One region of the Sphingobacterium sp. Mn56C genome, then DNA from elsewhere that is predicted to be linked to it. Evidence: riboswitches for the same ligand, from Rfam matches in the RefSeq annotation. Region 1 holds a riboswitch; the other holds the start of a gene.

Region 1 (5,111 bases):
GTAGGGCCAATAAATCTAATATTATAATCAGCGTATCCGACAAAGGCATGGGCATGACCCGGGAGCAGCAGGAGAAGATTTTTGATCAGTTTTACCGAATTCCAACAGGAAATGTTCACAATGTTAAAGGATTCGGGTTGGGGTTAAGTTATGTACATGATATCATTAAAAGATTGGATGGCAAAATCCAAGTGAAAAGTGAGAAGGACAAAGGCACGACCTTTGAAGTTACCTTGCCGTTAAAGTCGGGTAAATATTAAATAGAATTTGAACGATTAAAGACTTTAGTTATGCAAAAAATATTATTAGCAGAAGATGATCCTAACTTAGGTGAATTATTAAAAGATTACCTCGAACTTAAAGGTAAATATGAAGTGGTATTGAGCCAAGATGGAGAGAGCGCACTGGAACAATTTCGTAAGGACAAGTTTGACCTCTGTATTTTAGATGTTATGATGCCGAAAAAGGATGGCTTTACATTGGGCAAAGAAATTCGTAAAACGAATACTACGGTGCCTATTATTTTTGCTACGGCTAAAGGTATGATGGAGGATAAAACGCAGGCTTTCGAACTGGGTGGCGACGATTATATCACCAAACCTTTCCGCGTTGAAGAGTTATTGCTACGGATTAATGCCCTCCTAAAACGCATTAACAAAGATAAGGATGAAGAACTTGCCGATAAATTTGAAATCGGCGGTTATTTCTTCGACTATACCAGCCAGGTGATTTCTTATAAGGGGCAACAGCAAAAATTGTCTACAAAAGAGGCGGAATTATTACGTTTGTTATGCTTAAAAAAGAACGATGTCTTAACGCGGGAGGAAGCCTTAATAAAAATTTGGCACGACGATAATTACTTCACGGGCCGTAGTATGGATGTCTTCTTAAGTAAGCTTCGTAAGTATCTGAAAGAAGATCCTAATGTGGAAATTGTTAACGTTCACGGTAAAGGTTATAAATTATTGGTGAGCTAATTTTTAAAGGCTTTACAACCACAACAAGAAGATGAAATTAATCATCTTCTTGTTGTTTATACCAACAGCAAAAACCTGCTACAGGCAAACCCGGTATAACTGTAACAGGCACATTATTTGGCTAAAAAGAAAACTGCAAATCGCTTACCTTCAAAATAGCCCCCTCCTGTTAGGATGAAAACACTTCAAAAAAAAATAGCCAAATATAGGCCTGCTCTTTTAAAACTTTTTACAAAAAACTTTGTTTTTTAAATTTCCATTCTATAGATTTGTGACGCTTATAGAGAAAGGCAGAGGGAATAGACCCGAAGAAGCCTTGGCAACCTGTCACCAGACAAGGTGCTAAATTCTACTCCTGATGGAGAAAGATAAGCCGAAGATTCTAGTCCAAGAACCTTCTCTACAGCAGAAAACTATTTTTATTAAAACAATAGGGAAAAGACTATGTTACTTACTAACAACCTAGGTTACCCAAGAGTGGGACCTTTCCGTGAATTGAAAAAAGCTAATGAAGCGTATTGGGCAAAGAAAATTTCTGCGGAAGAATTATTAGAGGCTGGAAAGACTATCCGTCAAAACAACTGGAAAACACAAAAAGATGCAGGTATCAACTTGATTCCTTCAAACGATTTCTCGTTTTATGATCAAGTATTAGACTTATCTTTAACAGTAGGTGCAATTCCAGCTAGATACAACTCGTTACTAGGTAAAATCGACCGTCAGTACAATTTAGATTTATACTTCGCCTTAGCGCGTGGTTTCCAGGAAGGTGGCGTAGATGTTACGGCAATGGAAATGACAAAATGGTTCGATACTAACTACCACTATATTGTACCTGAGTTTGTTAAAAACCAAGAATTTAAATTAACATCCGAAAAATTCTTAAACGAATACAACGAAGCGAAAGAATTCGGTATTGAAACAAAACCTGTTATTATTGGCCCTATTACTTACCTATTATTGGGTAAAGAAAAAGAAGCTGACTTTAACCGTATCGACCTTATCGACAATCTTTTACCGGTTTACGAAGAGATATTATCGAAATTAGCGGATGCTGGTGCTGCATATATTCAGATTGATGAGCCTTTCTTGGCTTTGGATATCGATGCGCATGTGAAAGCGCTTTACGCTACGGTATTTTCTAAATTGTCGGCAGCAGCAAAGGGTGCTAAACTAATTGTAGCGACCTACTTCGAGGCTTTATTGGATAACGAAGATATCGCTGTAAACCTTCCTGTTCACGCTTTACATATCGACTTGGTACGTGGCGAAAAACAATTGGATACTATCTTAGCTAAAGTACCTGCCTCATTGACCTTATCTTTAGGTGTGGTAGAAGGCCGTAATATATGGAAAAATGACTATGAAAAGTCTTTAGCAAAAATTCAACAGGCTGTTGACGCTTTAGGTAAAGACCGCGTTTGGGTTGCTCCTTCTTCCTCTTTATTGCATGTTCCTTTCGATTTAGACAACGAAAAAAACGAGACTTCGCTTCCTGCGGAGGTTAAAAACTGGTTGGCGTTTGCAAAACAAAAACTTGCTGAGGTTAAAGATCTTGCAGTATTGGCGGATGCGGATGCCGAGGTTGATGAAAATACAACTAAGCGTTTCGAAGCTAACAAAGCTGCTGCCGAAAGTCGCCGTACATCTCCTTTAATTCACAAACCTGAAGTTAAAGAACGTGTAAACAATATCACGGATGAGGATGCTAAGCGTACTTCAGCATTTGCAGCGCGTAAAGCTGCGCAACAGGCTAAATTTGGATTACCGGCTTTTGCTACGACAACAATTGGTTCATTCCCGCAAACAAAGGATGTTCGTAAGTGGAGAGCTGACCTTAAAAAAGGTGCTATTACACAAGAAGCGTATGATAAAGCCATTGCAGAAGAAACGGAAAATACCATCCGATTGCAAGAAAACTTGGATATCGATGTGTTAGTACACGGTGAATTCGAACGTAATGATATGGTTGAATATTTCGGTGAGCAATTGGCGGGGTACGCATTCACCTCAAACGGATGGGTACAGTCTTACGGTTCTCGTTGTGTTAAACCTCCGGTTATTTATGGGGATGTTTACCGCCCTGCAGATATGACTGTTCGCTGGTCTGCTTATGCACAATCTTTAACGAATCGCCCGGTGAAGGGTATGTTAACGGGTCCGGTTACGATATTACAATGGTCATTTGTTCGTAACGACCAACCACGTTCGACAACAACATACCAAATTGCATTGGCAATTTTGGATGAGGTACAAGCTTTAGAAAAAGCGGGTATTAAAATTATTCAAATCGATGAGCCTGCTATTCGTGAGGGTCTTCCATTACGTAAAGCTGACCAACAGGATTACTTGAACTGGTCTGTACGCTCCTTCCGTGTGTCTTCATCTAATGTAGAAGATGATACGCAAATCCATACACACATGTGTTACTCCGAGTTTAACGATATCATCCGTGATATTGCAGCGATGGATGCAGATGTTATTACGATTGAAACATCACGCTCACAAATGGATCTGTTGGAGGCATTCGCGGGCGAATTTAAATACCCGAATGATATCGGTCCTGGTGTATACGATATCCACTCGCCACGTGTACCTAGTACAGAAGAGATGGTTGAGTTATTGCGTAAAGCAAAAGCAGTAGTACCTGCCGAACAATTATGGGTTAACCCAGACTGTGGTTTGAAAACGCGTGCATGGCCTGAGACTAAAGCTGCTTTGGAATCTATGGTTAAAGCAGCGAAAATCTTACGTGCTGAATAATCCTTTCTAATTAGTCCTATTATTAAATATTAAAAGCTGTCTTGCTATGCAGGGCAGCTTTTTTTTTGCGTATACCCACATGCCATTGCCTATAATTCACAATAAATCAAACTTTTTGATTCTATTGGCTGTTACCTTTAAAAAACATAATATGAAAAAATTAGCTCAATTTACAGTGTTCGCCTTCGTTATCATGTCCTTAAGCAGCTGCCAGGTAATTGAAGGTATTTTTAAGGCCGGTGTATGGTCTGGTGTTATTATGGTTGTACTGGTATTGGCTTTGATTATCTGGCTTATATCCAGACTATTTGGTGGTGGTAAAGGTTAATTAATTTTAACTTTATTGGTAATACATTAAAATCATGTAATTTGCACAAAAACAGGTATGAAAAAGTGCATTTTATCCTTCTTAATAAGTGTATCCGTATTGTCGGTTTTCGGACAAGACGGATACCCTACCCCGCATGTTGCTGATCTTTTATTCTATATTCAACATAATAGAGGAAAAAATGCTTTTATATACCAAGCAAATTACAGCGCAACAGGCGAACTCGACAGCAACAACCCTATTCGGGTAACACGGCAGATTTTTGAAAATAAAGGTGAAATAAAATCCTTGAGTACCGTACAAAAAACTTTTGCCTACGGCGTAAATACCCACAAAATTGGCGACAATACTTACGAGGTAAGTTTGGTATCTTATCCCGCACAAAAGCTATACCTCAGTGTCGACAAAAATAAACATGCTAAAATAGAAACCTCCGTATCGGGCGTAAAAATGAAAGTTAACCGACTATTTATTCAGCAACGGGAAGGTACCTCGGGCTTAAATACCAAAGTCGACTACATCCATTTTTTTGGAACGGACGGACAGGGTAAGTCTGTAAATGCCAAATTGTTCCCTAATTAAAGCTGGGCATCTTACCTGTACTATGCTGTTCTAAAAAAATAAAGCATACTGCAGCAGTCAACAGCCTTTTAATGGCATATATTACCCATTTTTTTGTACATTAGCCCAACAAAACTAAATCGACCTTTTTAGCATAATAATGAGCAAAAAAATTGTATTCCCTTACCATTCAAAATATCCATCGGTAGCGGATCTTAAAAGAAAAGCAAAATCTAGGATTCCGAAGTTTGCATTTGATTATTTAGAGGGCGGCTGTAATGAAGAGCTTAACTTATGGAGAAACGAAAATGATTTCGATAACATTCTATTAAAGCCTCAGTATTTACGGGTAGGTAGCGATATTGATATGTCGGTAGACTTATTCGGACACCGCTACAGTGCACCTTTTGGTATCTCACCAATAGGCTTGCAAGGATTAATGTGGCCTAATGCTCCAGAAATTCTAGCTAAGGGTGCCGCAA
Region 2 (5,111 bases), on a different contig from region 1:
AAATCAAAAGCCTGTTTTGCCAAAACCTGGCCCTCATCTTCCGAACTTTCCAAAATACGTTTTACCAAGGGATGGTTACCGTTAATACTCACCTTATAATTATCAGGCAAGTTACCGTAGAAGCCCATGCCCCCACCCGTCTTAGCCATATCCTTCATACGACGCATAAATTCATCTAAGGTAACAGAAACAGGCAAATCATCCGCATGTAAGGCTTCCACCTGCACGTTCATATCCGTACGATTTATGGCCTGCGTAAAGAGCTCAGATGCCTTTTTGCTTTCCTCTTCGGTCAACACCAATTCAATTTTTTCATCTTTCTGAATCAATTTATCAATGATATCCGAATCCACACGCTTCAACTGCACCTTCTCGCCTCCTTTTTGTTCCAGATATGAAGCAAAGTGTGTATCTAAAGGACCATCTAATACCAACACCTCATAACCTTTCGCTTTTGCGGACGCGATAAAACCATCCTGCTGCGCCACATCACTGCTATACAAGTACACAATGTTACCATCTTTGTCTGCTTGAATATCTTTTACCTTTTCAAAGTACTCCTTGATGGTATACTTCTCGTTATCGGTATTTTTAACTAAGCAGAAGTCATTTGCCTTCTCCGCAAACTTTTCATCGCTCAGCATGCCATATTTAATAAACAAGCCAATATCCTCCCACTTCTCTTCAAAACCTTTACGATCGGTTTTAAAGATCTCTTGCAACTTATCCGCAACTTTTTTAGTGATATAGCTATTTATTTTTTTAACGTTACCATCAGCTTGTAAAAACGAACGCGAAACATTCAATGGGATATCCGGTGAATCGATAACACCATGTAACAACATCAAGAACTCAGGAACGATATCCTTAACTTCGTCGGTAATAAATACCTGGCGCGAGTATAACTTAATTTTATTACGCTGTACCTCTAACTCATTTTTAATTTTCGGGAAATATAAAATACCCGTAAGGTTAAACGGATAGTCTACATTCAAGTGAATCCAGAACAAAGGTTCATCGGTAGAATAAGGATACAACTCTCTATAAAAAGCCAGATAATCCTCATCTTTTAATTCCGACGGAGCTTTTGTCCATGCCGGGTTTGTATTATTAATAATATTATCAACCGTGATGGATTTATATTTAGGTTTACCCTCTTCGTCCTCGCCATCCTCAACCGACGACGTTTTAGTGCCAAAGCGAATTGGTACCGGCAAAAACTTAGCATATTTATCTAAAATCTCCTGAAGTCGAGCCTGTTGTAAAAATTCGGTCGACTCGTCATTGATATGTAAGATAATATCTGTTCCACGTGTGGTACGCTGTCCCGCCGAAATTTCATAGGATGTACTACCATCACAAGTCCAGTGCGCCGCCGTAGCCCCATCCTGATACGATAAGGAGTCAATTTCAACCTGATCGGCAACCATAAATGCAGAATAAAAGCCCAAACCAAAGCGACCGATAATCTCATTCGCGTCGTTAGCCTCTTTAAATTTCTCCATAAATTCAGTTGCCCCCGAAAAAGCAATCTGATTAATGTATTTTTTTATCTCCTCAGCAGTCATACCAATACCATTATCCGAAATAGTAATGGTTTTTGCGGCCTCATCAAACTTAACATCAACGATTAAATCGCCAACCTCCGCATTATACTGACCTAAAGATGATAAACGTTTAATTTTCTGAGATGCATCCACAGCATTGGAAACTAGCTCTCTTAAAAAAATCTCATTGTCTGAGTATAAAAATTTCTTAATTACCGGGAAAATATTTTCCGTATGGATCGATATACTACCTTTTTCCTGCATATGTTTTAAAATTTTATATGTGCATTAATTTATGTAAAAAGCCTAGCAAGGCTTGTTCCAATACCCTAAATTAAGACATGATGTCAGTTTGCAACGACTTTATGACAAAGCGTAACACAAAAAAAACAATTCGCTCATTTTTTTTGTCAGCATGTGCAGCAGCACGAGGCAGCAATTAGGCCATATAAGGTTTAAAAAGCGATTCCACCGCCCTTTTATACTGTTGGAAAGCCTCCTCGCCATCATGTCTTTCGGTTAAGGCATTATGTGCAAGCCAAAAATCACTGACAATAAATAAGAGTCGAACCAAATCTTTTTGGGCTCCTGTCGACGGTAACACCCGAAATACACCTATGGCCGACAAATGCTGAAACAACATTAAAAACTGTACCTCGCGCTCTTGGGTAAGCTGGAAATAACGGTCGCGAATAGCCGGAATCCAATTTCCAATTTCCACGAAATGCAGAAACAGAAAACTGTATTTTCTATGGATGTGAAAAGATTGCCTCAGGTATTTTTCAAAACCATCCAAATCCAATATGGTGCCCATACGGAGCAAAGACAACAGCCTGTCGAATTCTTCAATCAAACCTTCAAATAAGGCTTGAATAATATCTTCCGTATGCTTAAAATGGTAATGCAGGTTTCCGGCACTAATCCCCAATTGTGCAGCAATATGTCGGGTCGTAACCGTACGAATTCCTTCGGCATTATACAGGGTCAATGCAACCTCAAGAATGCGATCTTTTGTTTTCATACCCAAAATTAGAACATTTGTTCTAATTTTGAAAACTATTTGTATTTTTGTAAAAAATAGTTGCGAAATGAAAAGGAAACAAAATTTTATTGAACGTAATATGGCGGAAATAAAGAATACACTATTTCCAGAAAACGAACAGGACAGCACCCTGCGAAAAAATGCGAAGAAATTTGGCTGGGTTATGTTTTTACTCTTAATGTTATGCAGCACCATTACTATGCTTATTGCCGTATCCTTTGCACATTAATGCGGCAATTTATCGATCCTTTTGTGGTCTTCTATGCGAGCAGCTGGTTGCTTATACGTTATACACGGAAGATGGGATGCCCAATTCCATGGCTCAACAATTGGCTTACCGACTTTGTATTTGTCCCCCTTATTTTGCATTTTATGCTGATTGTGGCCTTAACAATCGCCGGCAACCGCTTTCGTTTCCGCTTTCCGCTGGTACAAATTATGGTTGTTTGTCTGTATGTAGCTATTGGTTTTGAATATATTGCCCCGAAATACACCAGCTACAATACTGCCGACTGGGGCGATGTACTGGCATATTTTCTGGGTGGTATAGCGTTTTATTATATTCACCAGCCTTATACCCTAAGGTTACATCGCAAAAAAAACTTAAAAATCGATAAAACAATAAGTTAACTAATAAAAAAGTAAAAAAAATTTGTAATTACAAAAAAGACTACTAGATTTGTAGAGTATTCAGAATTGCACGACGCAATACCAACCGAGTGCAGTCACCGCGGTGGTAAAACAATACGGGTTTTCGACCAAAATAAACGTTTAAAAACGCTTATTTTCCAAAACAGTTCTGATACGATTTATGGTTTAACGGCTTAAATTTTAAATGGTATGTCAACTACACAACTTTATCAGCATCTCTTTGATAAGTTCAGCAGCTACAGTGTTGAGGAACTTATCCAATTTAATAACGACACCGTAAACAGCGAAGGCTGGGGCTCGAGCAAAGCAGCATTCCGGACGGCCATATTGGCTGCCTTCTCACGCAAGGGCTTAGATTTATCGCAGATCGTAAGTAAGGAAGATGGTTTCACGGTAGTGAAGTATGTTTCTGTACGACTGGAAAACAATGTACTCATTCCAAAAGAATAACCTAAATAAAAAAAGGGGCCTACCTATTACGTTTGCCCCTTTACACGTTTATTCGCCCTTACTAATGCCGTATAAGGCAAACGTACCCAACCAATGCGAGCCCATATAGTCGTCTTGTGTTGAAAGATTAGGTAAGGAAAAATCAATATGCGCTTTCGCCAACTTACGCAGGTGATACAATTTCGGACTTGTACTTGCGATACCATATAAACAGGCTGCCCTACTGTAATTTAATCCATCCAGGTGCACGAGGTGCCCATCGCTACGATCTTTAACAATGGCAGGAGCTAAACTAAAATTGCTGGCATAGATATTCGGTAAAAATTTATGAAGCCAATCCTGGTAGTCATTTGCATCCAGTATTTTAGCCATTAAATACGCCTCCTCCAAACAGGGTGACAGGAAGTCAATACCACTCGGTTCGTACGCCAAATCACAATTCACATCTTTTTCAAATAACCGCTTGCCATGCGTTATAATAGCCTCCTCAAAATCTTTATCGCCCACAGTACGCGCATAATCCAGCGACAAGGATAAGCCAAATGCCGAGTTTATATGCTGCCCGTTACGTATGGGGTAAACTAAATTAGGCAGGTAGGCTTTATACCGTTCCACCAGCAAGCTTACCAACGGCTGTAACGCCGTTTTCCACCGCTGTGCATCAGTATCCTTCCAGGTATACAGACTCTCTTGTAGCTTAAACAACCAAGCCCATCCATAGGTACGCTCGAAACTTGTATTATTTACATCATTAAAAAAGGCCATTTCTACGGCTACATGCTCGGGTGTAATATGCGAATTTAAAATCGCACGCACCGCACCCGATTTATCAAGGTCTGGAAAACGCTGCATAAGCGTTACAATAGACCAATAACCATGTACCGAAGAATGCCAATCGAAACAGCCATAAAATATAGGACGTAATGCTTTAGGCGTTTTTAAGTCGCTGACAGCGCCAATTGTTTGCCCCAGTTTATTGGGGTACTCCACAGTTAAACAATGTGTAGGCAGTGCAAATATATGCGCTGCCATTTGCTGGTCTAATGTCGCTGTATAGGCGTCATTAGCAGATTTTCCCTCCTGATTTGTTAATTGTTGGCAGCTGAGTAATGTGGCACAGATACTGGTAAAGGCTAAAGATGGTAGATATCTTTTCATAGCATGGTACAAGATTAGTTTAAAATATAAAACCAAGTTAAGCAATAATCCCGTAGGCTAAAGCGCTATTTTAATTTAGGCGAAGTAAAGGGTACACACCGGAAAGACTATAAACGACACTACCATGACAAACAAAAAACTGTTTTTTTTATTTCTTAATCTAGATTAAGTTTGGTGCTAAAAAAGACTACCACCTTTGTCGAACAAATAAAAACAACAAGAAGATATGAAATTAATTTTTAACGTAATTGCAGGTTTACTTT

The links. A riboswitch is a leader RNA that binds a small molecule or an ion and turns the genes downstream of it on or off. The one in region 1 is predicted to bind S-adenosylmethionine.
Region 2: linked by a shared signal. The riboswitch ahead of ACL9RF_RS00215 (5-oxoprolinase) and the one ahead of metE (5-methyltetrahydropteroyltriglutamate--homocysteine S-methyltransferase) in region 1 are both predicted to bind S-adenosylmethionine.

Annotation. Positions count from the first base shown of each region.
Region 1 covers NZ_JBMOUC010000002.1:201,246-206,356, forward strand. Annotated here, with positions in the region: gene ACL9RF_RS08310 (sensor histidine kinase) at 1-260, shown strand, start outside; gene ACL9RF_RS08315 (response regulator transcription factor) at 291-977, shown strand; SAM riboswitch class I at 1,253-1,352, shown strand; gene metE (5-methyltetrahydropteroyltriglutamate--homocysteine S-methyltransferase) at 1,422-3,740, shown strand; gene ACL9RF_RS08325 (hypothetical protein) at 3,892-4,068, shown strand; gene ACL9RF_RS08330 (DUF4833 domain-containing protein) at 4,126-4,650, shown strand; gene ACL9RF_RS08335 (alpha-hydroxy acid oxidase) at 4,790-5,111, shown strand, end outside.
Region 2 covers NZ_JBMOUC010000001.1:36,733-41,843, reverse strand. Annotated here, with positions in the region: gene htpG (molecular chaperone HtpG) at 1-1,811, opposite strand, end outside; gene ACL9RF_RS00230 (TetR/AcrR family transcriptional regulator) at 1,987-2,568, opposite strand; gene ACL9RF_RS00225 (hypothetical protein) at 2,636-2,818, shown strand; gene ACL9RF_RS00220 (hypothetical protein) at 2,818-3,219, shown strand; SAM-I-IV-variant riboswitch at 3,271-3,365, shown strand; gene ACL9RF_RS00215 (5-oxoprolinase) at 3,430-3,690, shown strand; gene ACL9RF_RS00210 (DUF2891 domain-containing protein) at 3,739-4,848, opposite strand; gene ACL9RF_RS00205 (YceI family protein) at 5,075-5,111, shown strand, end outside.